DNA from 2 places in the Cronobacter sp. 153480017-3 genome. Region 1 is predicted to be linked to the other one. Evidence: predicted binding sites of a transcription regulator. Region 1 holds the regulator's gene; the other holds the start of a gene.
The links. Region 1 encodes Fur, which represses iron uptake genes when iron is present. Its sites were predicted from a motif close to ATAATAATGAGAACNACTATCAA; they were not measured.

Region 1 (4,421 bases):
CTGCCTGGCACGGCCCGGCGCTGTTCATTCGCGGCGGCGCGTCGCCTTATGTGGAAGAAGCGCACCGCGAAGCGCTGCTCTCACAGTTCCCCAAAGCCCGCGCGCATGTGATTGCGGGTGCAGGCCACTGGGTGCATGCCGAAAAACCGCAGGCGGTGCTGCGCGCGATTCGTCGTTTTCTGGAAACTGATTAAAAACAGACCGACCGGCGCCGTCGCGCGCTGGATGCGTTGGCGCGCTTCGCTCCCTGATGTATGATGGCGCGCTGAAATACCGCCGGGCTCCGCCACGGCAGCCTGTTTCCCCTGTCTATACTCATACCATGGCAAAAGAACAAACGGACCGCACAACGCTCGATCTCTTCGCGGATGAACGCCGTCCGGGCAGACCGAAAACCAATCCGCTGTCGCGCGACGAACAGCTGCGCATCAATAAGCGCAACCAGCTTAAGCGTGACAAAGTTCGCGGGCTTAAGCGCGTGGAGCTGAAGCTGAACGCCGACGCGGTAGACGCGCTGAACCATCTCGCGCAGGCGCGCAATATTAGCCGCAGCGAGCTGATAGAAGCGATGCTGCTTGCGCAGCTGAAAGCCTTGCAGGAGTAAGGTCTGGTCTGAATTTTACCCAAAAGGACCGGGCAATGTAGCAGAGAGTGCACCCGGCGCCTGATAGCGTTTCCGCACCTTCTTCTGTTCTGCTATGATTGCCCTATCTGTGGGCGTTATGCCAGCACCATCACATTTAGATTCAAGAGGTTATTCTTCTTATGGCAATCGTAGGCATCTTTTTCGGCAGCGACACCGGCAATACCGAAAATATCGCAAAAATTATCCAGAAACAGCTCGGGACTGACGTTGCTGAAGTGCATGACATTGCTAAAAGCAGCAAAGAGGATCTGGAAGCATTCGATATTCTTCTGCTTGGCATCCCGACCTGGTACTACGGCGAAGCGCAGTGCGACTGGGACGATTTCTTCCCGACGCTCGAAGAAATTGACTTTAACGGCAAGCTGGTGGCGCTTTTCGGCTGCGGCGACCAGGAAGATTACGCAGAATATTTCTGCGACGCGCTGGGCACCATTCGCGACATCATCGAGCCGCGCGGTGCGACCATTGTTGGCCACTGGCCGACCGAAGGTTACCACTTTGAAGCTTCTAAAGGCCTCGCTGATGACGACCACTTCGTTGGTCTCGCGATTGACGAAGACCGCCAGCCGGAACTGACCGCGGAACGCGTTGAAAAATGGGTCAAACAGGTGTCCGAAGAGCTGCATCTGCAGGAAATCATCAACGCCTGATGATAAGCGGCGCGGGCACCGTTCCGCGCCGTTTGATAGATAAAAGCAATGAAAATAATTGCTACAAATTTTTAACTTTCCCTCACTACGCTGTACAATGGCTTTCTTAATTATCAGGCTCTCCACGTGAAAAACGCTGGCTGGCCCACGATTTTTAAGCCCTTTTTTGCCGGACGCTTGCGGTTTTCATTTAGGCATGTCAGTTCTATAATGAGACGCATTCATCTTCGGCGTATCCGATGTATCGCTCCCTTCCGGAGCGAGTCGTTAAGCAACAGGACAGATTCCGCATGACTGACAACAATACCGCATTAAAGAAGGCCGGCCTGAAAGTCACGCTTCCTCGATTAAAAATCCTCGAAGTGCTGCAGGAACCGGTCAATCATCATGTCAGTGCGGAAGACCTCTATAAGCGTCTGATTGACATGGGTGAAGAGATTGGCCTTGCCACGGTCTATCGCGTACTTAACCAGTTCGACGATGCCGGCATCGTCACTCGTCACAACTTTGAAGGCGGTAAATCCGTTTTCGAGCTGACGCAACAGCATCATCACGATCACCTGATTTGCCTCGATTGCGGCAAAGTGATCGAATTCAGTGATGATTCTATTGAAGCGCGTCAGCGTGAAATCGCCACGCGCCACGGCATCCGCCTGACCAACCACAGCCTCTATCTGTACGGTCACTGCGCCGATGGCGACTGCCGCGAAAATGAACACGCCCACGAGGCTGGCGGGAAATAACGCTCGCTATACTGCATTATCCCAGGCCGACATTTGTCGGCCTTTTTATTGCCTGAAACCCCTTTAACAAAAATATAGATGTATTTTTTTAGATAAAATTTGAAAACTAGAGTGTTTTAATACAGCGCACAATGCTTAATTAAACCACATATATTTTTTTAAATCGAAATTCAGAAAAGATAAATATCTTTATCACTCAATCGGTTAGAGATGAGATTATCCCTGTTTTTCCTTTTCTGTTCTCTGCCCCTTATTGCAGCCATAAAAAAGCATCCATTAAGATACAGCAACGATTTAATTTTATTTTATTAAGGTAACCAACATGGTCTTACCCCCTAAACCGCTTGCTGAGATTTACCGTATTGCGGATATTTTTAATAGCTACGGCAACTGGTCTCGTGCAGAGAAAAATACGCTGATCCCGCTTCGGGACGGGGAGATCTGCATCATTCGTGGCGGTCAGTTCTCTCTGATGCGCCAGAGTGACAGGCTGTTGCTGGAAAAAAGCAGCGCACCCTCTGTGCTGGGACTGGCGAGGAATTTAGGCAAAACTCAATTCGCCAAATTACAGGCTGATTCCGAATGCCATTACCAGTTAATTCCTTTTGATTATTTCATTCAGGAAATTGAGAAAAATCACTGCCAGTTACATCTGCTTATTTTGTCCTCATGGTTTATTAATATGCTTTGCTATCGCGAAGAAATTATGATGGGACGAAACAGCTACAGCATGATTAAAGCGAATATCGATTGTCTCGCGACAATGGATGAGTTCATGCGTAACCGGATTAACGTGGCCGACTATATCGTTAAAAAAACCAATCTTTCCCGCAGCATGGTGATGAAAACCCTTTCTCAGTTGCGCGGTGCGAAAAATATTGAGATAAGCAAAGGCAAACTGGTTGCGGTTCACCATCTGCCTGAATCGCTGTAGAGAGAGCGCCCGCTCATAAGAAAGCCAGCCCGGAGGCTGGCTTTTTATTGCGTTAGGGCTGTACGTTATCCACGCGGCTGTAACGTTTACCGTCGCTGCTCACGCTTCGTACCTGTACGGCACCCGTCACGCGTGGCGGCTTCGCATCATCGTAGCGCTGCCAGTGCGCGCCGCCATCAGTCGAGTATTCCATGCCGACACCTGGCAGACTGACGTTCATCTGCAACACGCCGTCGTGAATGCGCGCGCCCGGCACCGGCAGGCGGAATTGCACGCCCGCTTTTTCAAGCTTCGGCAGCTCACGGCTGCCCGCCAGGTTCGCAAAGCGCGTCCAGTCATCATGCAGCGCTTTTACATCCACCTGATGGGTTTCGCCGCCTTTATATTCGCGACCAGCCTGATAATCCTGCTCCCAGGCCGCGCGATGCCAGGCGCGTTCAGCTACAGCCAACAGACGCGGGTACATCATGTACTCCATTTGCTTATCGGTACGCACCACTTCGCTCCAGAGCTGCGCCGAGAGACCATACGCGCCTGGCCAGGGTTTGTCCGACTTAGCGCTGAACGCGTTGCCATCGCGATCGACCGATGTCTCGGCGTTTTGCGGGAGGTTATCCGGCGCGAAGCTGAAAATCTTACGTTCGTCGCTAAAGCGAGTGCCCCAGTAGTAGCCGCTCTCCGCCGGATTCACTTCGTTCGGGAAATCGAGGTAGACGTAATCGGGGTTAGAAACCACCACGCGGAAACCTTTATTCGCCCAGTCGTTCGCTGTATCAAAGCCTCCCCAGTAGAGCGTATCCCAGAAGTTGACGTTGACGTGCGAGGTGGCGAAAGCGCTCGCGTCTTTCGCGTCCTTAAGCCCGTCCTGCCACGCCTGCATGGTGTCGATGCCATGCGCTTTGACCAGTTTGCTCACTTCCACGCCAAAATAGCTGGAGAGGTGCTCGACATCAGCGACGACACCGTCCTGCACCATTTTCTGACACACCGGCGAGCGCGCCCAGGGCTTATCCTGACGGCTCTGATCGATAATCCCCTTCCCGGCTTCCGGTTTCGCTTTATCGGTATAACCCGCGCCGAGGTAGATATTTTTTGCCTCATCGCCGCCAAAATGCCAGGTGGTGAGCGGCTGTCCGGCCTCTTTGTGCATCTGCTGGATCTCGCCAATCACTTTATCGACAAAGCGGCGCGAGGAGTCGAGGCACGGATTGAGATAGCCGGTGCGGTTGTAGTACTGCACGCCAGTGGTAATGGACGTATCTTTCGGGTCGAGCAGGCGATACTGGTTCGCCTCTTCGGTTTTACCCGCTTTCTGCAGCCTGTCGTAGCGCGCTTCCATCGCAATCACCGCCGCGCGGGCATGTGCGGGCATGTCGACTTCCGGGATCACTTCTATCTGGCGGGCGGCGGCATATTTCACAATCTCGATATAATCCGCGCGGGTGAAG
Region 2 (4,421 bases), 390 kb from region 1:
AGATTTTTGGTCGCCTGGTAGCGCGTGAACAGATCCACCACGGTATAGCCGTTCTGGGAAATGCGCGTGTCGCCATTCGGCCCTGCGATATCCTGCCAGGTTTTGGTCTGCCAGCGCGCGCCGCCGCCAACGGTCAATGCGGGCAGCGTCGGCAACTGATAACGGGTAAACAATTTCATGGTGGTGCGCGGCTGGTCCGGGTTGACGGCCACGCCATCGCCCGCTTCGGCCACATAGCGGCTCGCACCGAAGGTCAGCTGCCAGTTATCGGTCAGCGCGCCGTTCAGCTCAAGCTCAACCCCTTTACTGACGGTGCCATCAACGGATTTATACGCCGTCTGCCCGCCGGAGCCAGGGATGATCACACCGGTGTTCAACGCCACGTTATCCTGCTCGATGCGGAACACCGCGAGCGAGGCCGTCAGACGGGTGTTAAACCAGTCGGCTTTGAGCCCGGCTTCATAGGCTTTACCGGTGGTCGGATCGAGGAACTCGCTGTTTACATCGCGCTGACCGCTCGGCTGGAAGATAGAGGTATAGCTGGCATACGCCGACCACGTATCGTCGATATCGTAAATCAGGCCCGCGTAAGGCGTCACGTCATCCGCTTTGCTGCGACGAATTTCATCCGGCTTGCGCTCCAGATTGTATTTTGCGTTCCACTCGGTGTAGCGCGCGCCCAGAATCAGATGCAGCGGATCGGCAAGCGAGAGGCGCGTGGCGGCGTAAATGGATTTCTGACGAATCACGTCGCGCTGGTAAAGCGCAAAGCTGGACCACGTCGGGTTCGCCACCGTGTTGCCGTCATAATCGTGAATATTTCCGACATCCATCAGGCCGGAATTATCATTCACCGGATATGAATTATCATAATTGTTGCGCTGGCGGCTGTAGCTGCCGCCAAACATCATTTCATGCTGACGTCCCGCCAGCTCGTAGCCGCCGCGCACGAAGGCGTCGACCGAATCCTGCTTACGCTCGCCCACGTTCCAGCCGCCCCACGCGCCCTGCCAGAGCGCGGCATTGTAGCGACCGGTGGTTTTATCCGGGAAACCGTCGATATACATCATGCGGTTGTCGAAATTGGTTTCGGCGTGCATCGCGTTCACTTTCGCCTCCCAGCCGTTATTAAAGCGCTGCGTCAGGTTGGCGAAAATTTTGGTGGAATCGAGATCGGAGTAGGCCCAGTCGGCGGCGGTATTAAAACCGCGGCGGAAATGCGTCCGGCTGCCGTCGCTGTAAAGCGAAGGGAATCCGCCCCAGGTCGGGCTGTCTTCTTCGCTTTTCTGATAGTCATAGCCGAGTGACAGCAGCGTTGACTCGGTGATGTCGGCATCCACGACGCCATAAATGAATTTTTTGCGGTAATGGTTACGCTCAACGAAGCTGTCGTTATCCTGATAACCGGCGACCACGCGACCGCGCACCTTACCGGACTCCACCAGCGGTGACTGCACATCCATCACGTAGCGTTGTTTGTCCCAGCTGCCATAAGTGGCAGAGACGTTGCCTTTAAACGTCTGGCTGTCGGCGTGTTTACGCACCATATTCACATACGCCGACGGGTTGCCGGTGCCGCTCATCAGCCCGGCCGCGCCGCGCACGATCTCGATTTTATCGTATATCGCCGTGTCGCCCGCGGTGTCGCCAAAGTTCCAGCGGTTATCAAGAAACGTCGGCATATCTTCGTAGGCGAAATTGCTGATGTAAAAACCGCGCGCGAAAAAGTTGGTCCGGCTGGTGTCGATGCGCGAGGCGGTCACGCCCGTGGTGTTTTCCAGCACATCTTCAATAGTCGTTAACTGCTGATCCTGCATGCGCGGCTGGCTAATGACGCTGACCGACTGCGGAATATCACGCGGCACCAGGAGCATTTTGGTGCCGGACGTGGTGGTTTTGACGCTGTAATCCTGTGATTCGTCAGGCGTGCCGCTGTCGGCGGCGGCATCGACCACTATCGTGTCGCTGGCGGCAGGCGCTGCGTAAACCGCGGGCACCGCCAGCGCGCTGGCGATACTGAGCGCGAGCAAAGAGGGAAGGGAAGACGCCGGAACGACGCCCTGACGGAGTGCATGCTTAGCCATGTGTTGCCCTTAAAATAAGAAAATGATGCTGTGCATCAGGCTGTTGTCATACGACGCTCTCCCCAGGCTTCCCGTCCTGATGGAAAATGTTCGCAGACTAAAACAACGTTCCGCTGTCAATAAGAATGAGAAATATAATCATTTGTCTTTGCGCTGTAAACAAATGTAAGAGGCGTTACAAACTCATGCGTAACCAGGGCGGAATAACTGTCAGGCGCAGCGGCATCAGGAGTCGCGTGCAGCGCGCTATAAATATCCGCTTTATAAAGAAAAACCGGGGCAAAGGTTGAAAGGATGCGATTATCTCGCTCATACTCTTAACGTTTATCCAAGAAGGAAAAAAACCATGGCCGAAGAAACCATTTTCAGCAAAATTATTCGTCGCGAGATCCCCGCCGACATCGTCTATCAGGATGAGCTTGTCACCGCGTTTCGCGATATTTCTCCCCAGGCCCCGACCCATATTTTAATCGTCCCGAATGTGCTGGTGCCGACGGTCAATGACGTCACGGCGGAACACGAACAGGCGCTGGGGCGTCTTTTTACTGTCGCGGCGAAAATCGCACAGCAGGAAGGCATCGCCGAAGACGGCTATCGCCTTATCATGAACTGCAATCGTCATGGCGGGCAGGAGGTCTACCACATCCATATGCATCTGGTCGGCGGCCGTGCGCTGGGGCCAATGCTTGCGCATAAAGGCCTCTGAGATGGCACGCGTACGCACAGGCTGGTTGCTGGCCGCTCTGCTGATGGCGGGGTGCCGTTCCACGCCGACCATTCCCGTCGGCGATGAGCAGGCCATTGTCATGGAATCCAGCGTGCTGGCAGCGGGCATCACCGCTGAAAAACCAGACTTTTCTTTGCAAAACGGCAAGCCTGTCGCCGCCGCGACCATTTACAATAACAAAGACGCGCCCGTTACCGTGCACTACCGCTTTTACTGGTATGACGCCCGTGGGCTGGAAGGACAGCCGCTGGAAGTCCCGCAGACAGTCGTTATCCCGGCCCAGGGACGCGTAACGGTGACCAGTCAGACTAATTATCTGGCGGCACGGAAAGCCCGTCTTTATCTCTATCTCTGAAGGGGGAAATGTTGAACAGAATGTATCGCTATGCGCTGCTGGCGACCGTCGCCCTGGCGCTGTCGGGCTGTATTTTGCCCGGCGAGCAAAAACCGGCACCGGTCGAAGAAGCGCAGCCAGGCACGCAGCAACCCACGCAGCCTGTACCACAACCGACGCAGCCGGTACCGACCGTGCCGTCCGTGCCGTCGATTCCGGCGCAGCCTGGCCCGATTGAACATCAGCCTGAAAACGCAACGCCTGAGCCAAAAGCGCGTACCTATGACTGGAACAGCGCGATGGCACCGATGGTCGGCAAAATGTTGCAGGCTGACGGGGTGAACGCAGGCAGCGTGCTGCTGGTCGATAGCGTAAACAACCGCACCAACGGTTCAATGCAAACCGGCCCGGCCACCGAAGCCCTGCGCGGCGCGCTGGCGAATAACGGTAAATTCACGCTGGTCTCCGCACAGCAGCTCTCCATGGCGAAACAGCAACTGGGGCTTTCGCCGCAGGACAGCCTGGGTTCACGCAGCAAAGCCATCGGTATCGCCCGCAACGTGGGCGCGCAGTATGTGCTGTATGCCAACGCCAGCGGCAACGTGAATGCGCCTACGCTGCAAATGCAGCTGATGCTGGTACAGACCGGCGAAATTATCTGGTCAGGTAAAGGTGCCGTTCAGCAAACCCAGTAATCTGAACCTGGAAGGGTTCTTAGCGCAGAATTTCCCGGCGGCTTCGGCCGCCGGTGTCGTTTGCGCGCTACCCGGTCTCAGCGACGGTGCCTGGCAGGTGGTTGTCGATGACGAAACGCTGGTGGCGCGCCGGGACCTACGCCAAAGCCGTGCCCGTAGCCCGCGTCAGTACCGCGCGCTGAAACGGCTGCCGGCAACGCTCGCGCCGCGTCCGCGCTGTTGCGTCAACGGCTGGCTGGCGGTCACGTTTTTACCCGGTGAGATACGGGATGCGCTGCCACCGGTGCCGCAACTGGGTGCGCTGCTGTATTATCTGCACCAGCAGCCGCGTTTTGGCTGGTGCATCGAGCTGCTGCCGCTTCTGCTGCGCGACTGGCAGCAAAGCGCGCCGTCGCGCCGCACGCGCTTCTGGCTGCGACTGTTGCACCGGTTACGTCGCACGGGCGAGCCCCGTCCGCTGCGCCTCGCGCCGCTGCATATGGACGTGCATCCCGGCAATCTGGTCTGGCAGTCAAACAGACTCATGCTTATTGACTGGGAATACGCCGGTGACGGCGACGTGGCGCTGGAGCTCGCGTGCG

Region 2: fhuE (ferric-rhodotorulic acid/ferric-coprogen receptor FhuE) is a predicted target of Fur. The motif match lies at 2,204-2,226, and genes of this name have one in related genera.

Annotation. Positions count from the first base shown of each region.
Region 1 is NZ_JBSEYN010000002.1:150,410-154,830, reverse strand. Features, by position in the region: gene ybfF (esterase) at 1-194, shown strand, start outside; gene ybfE (LexA regulated protein) at 323-604, shown strand; gene fldA (flavodoxin FldA) at 766-1,296, shown strand; gene fur (ferric iron uptake transcriptional regulator) at 1,587-2,039, shown strand; gene ACUW6V_RS05190 (helix-turn-helix domain-containing protein) at 2,362-2,973, shown strand; gene ACUW6V_RS05185 (beta-N-acetylhexosaminidase) at 3,026-4,421, opposite strand, start outside.
Region 2 is NZ_JBSEYN010000002.1:540,049-544,469, forward strand. Features, by position in the region: gene fhuE (ferric-rhodotorulic acid/ferric-coprogen receptor FhuE) at 1-2,084, opposite strand, end outside; gene hinT (purine nucleoside phosphoramidase) at 2,431-2,790, shown strand; gene ACUW6V_RS06985 (YcfL family protein) at 2,792-3,166, shown strand; gene lpoB (penicillin-binding protein activator LpoB) at 3,175-3,840, shown strand; gene thiK (thiamine kinase) at 3,818-4,421, shown strand, end outside.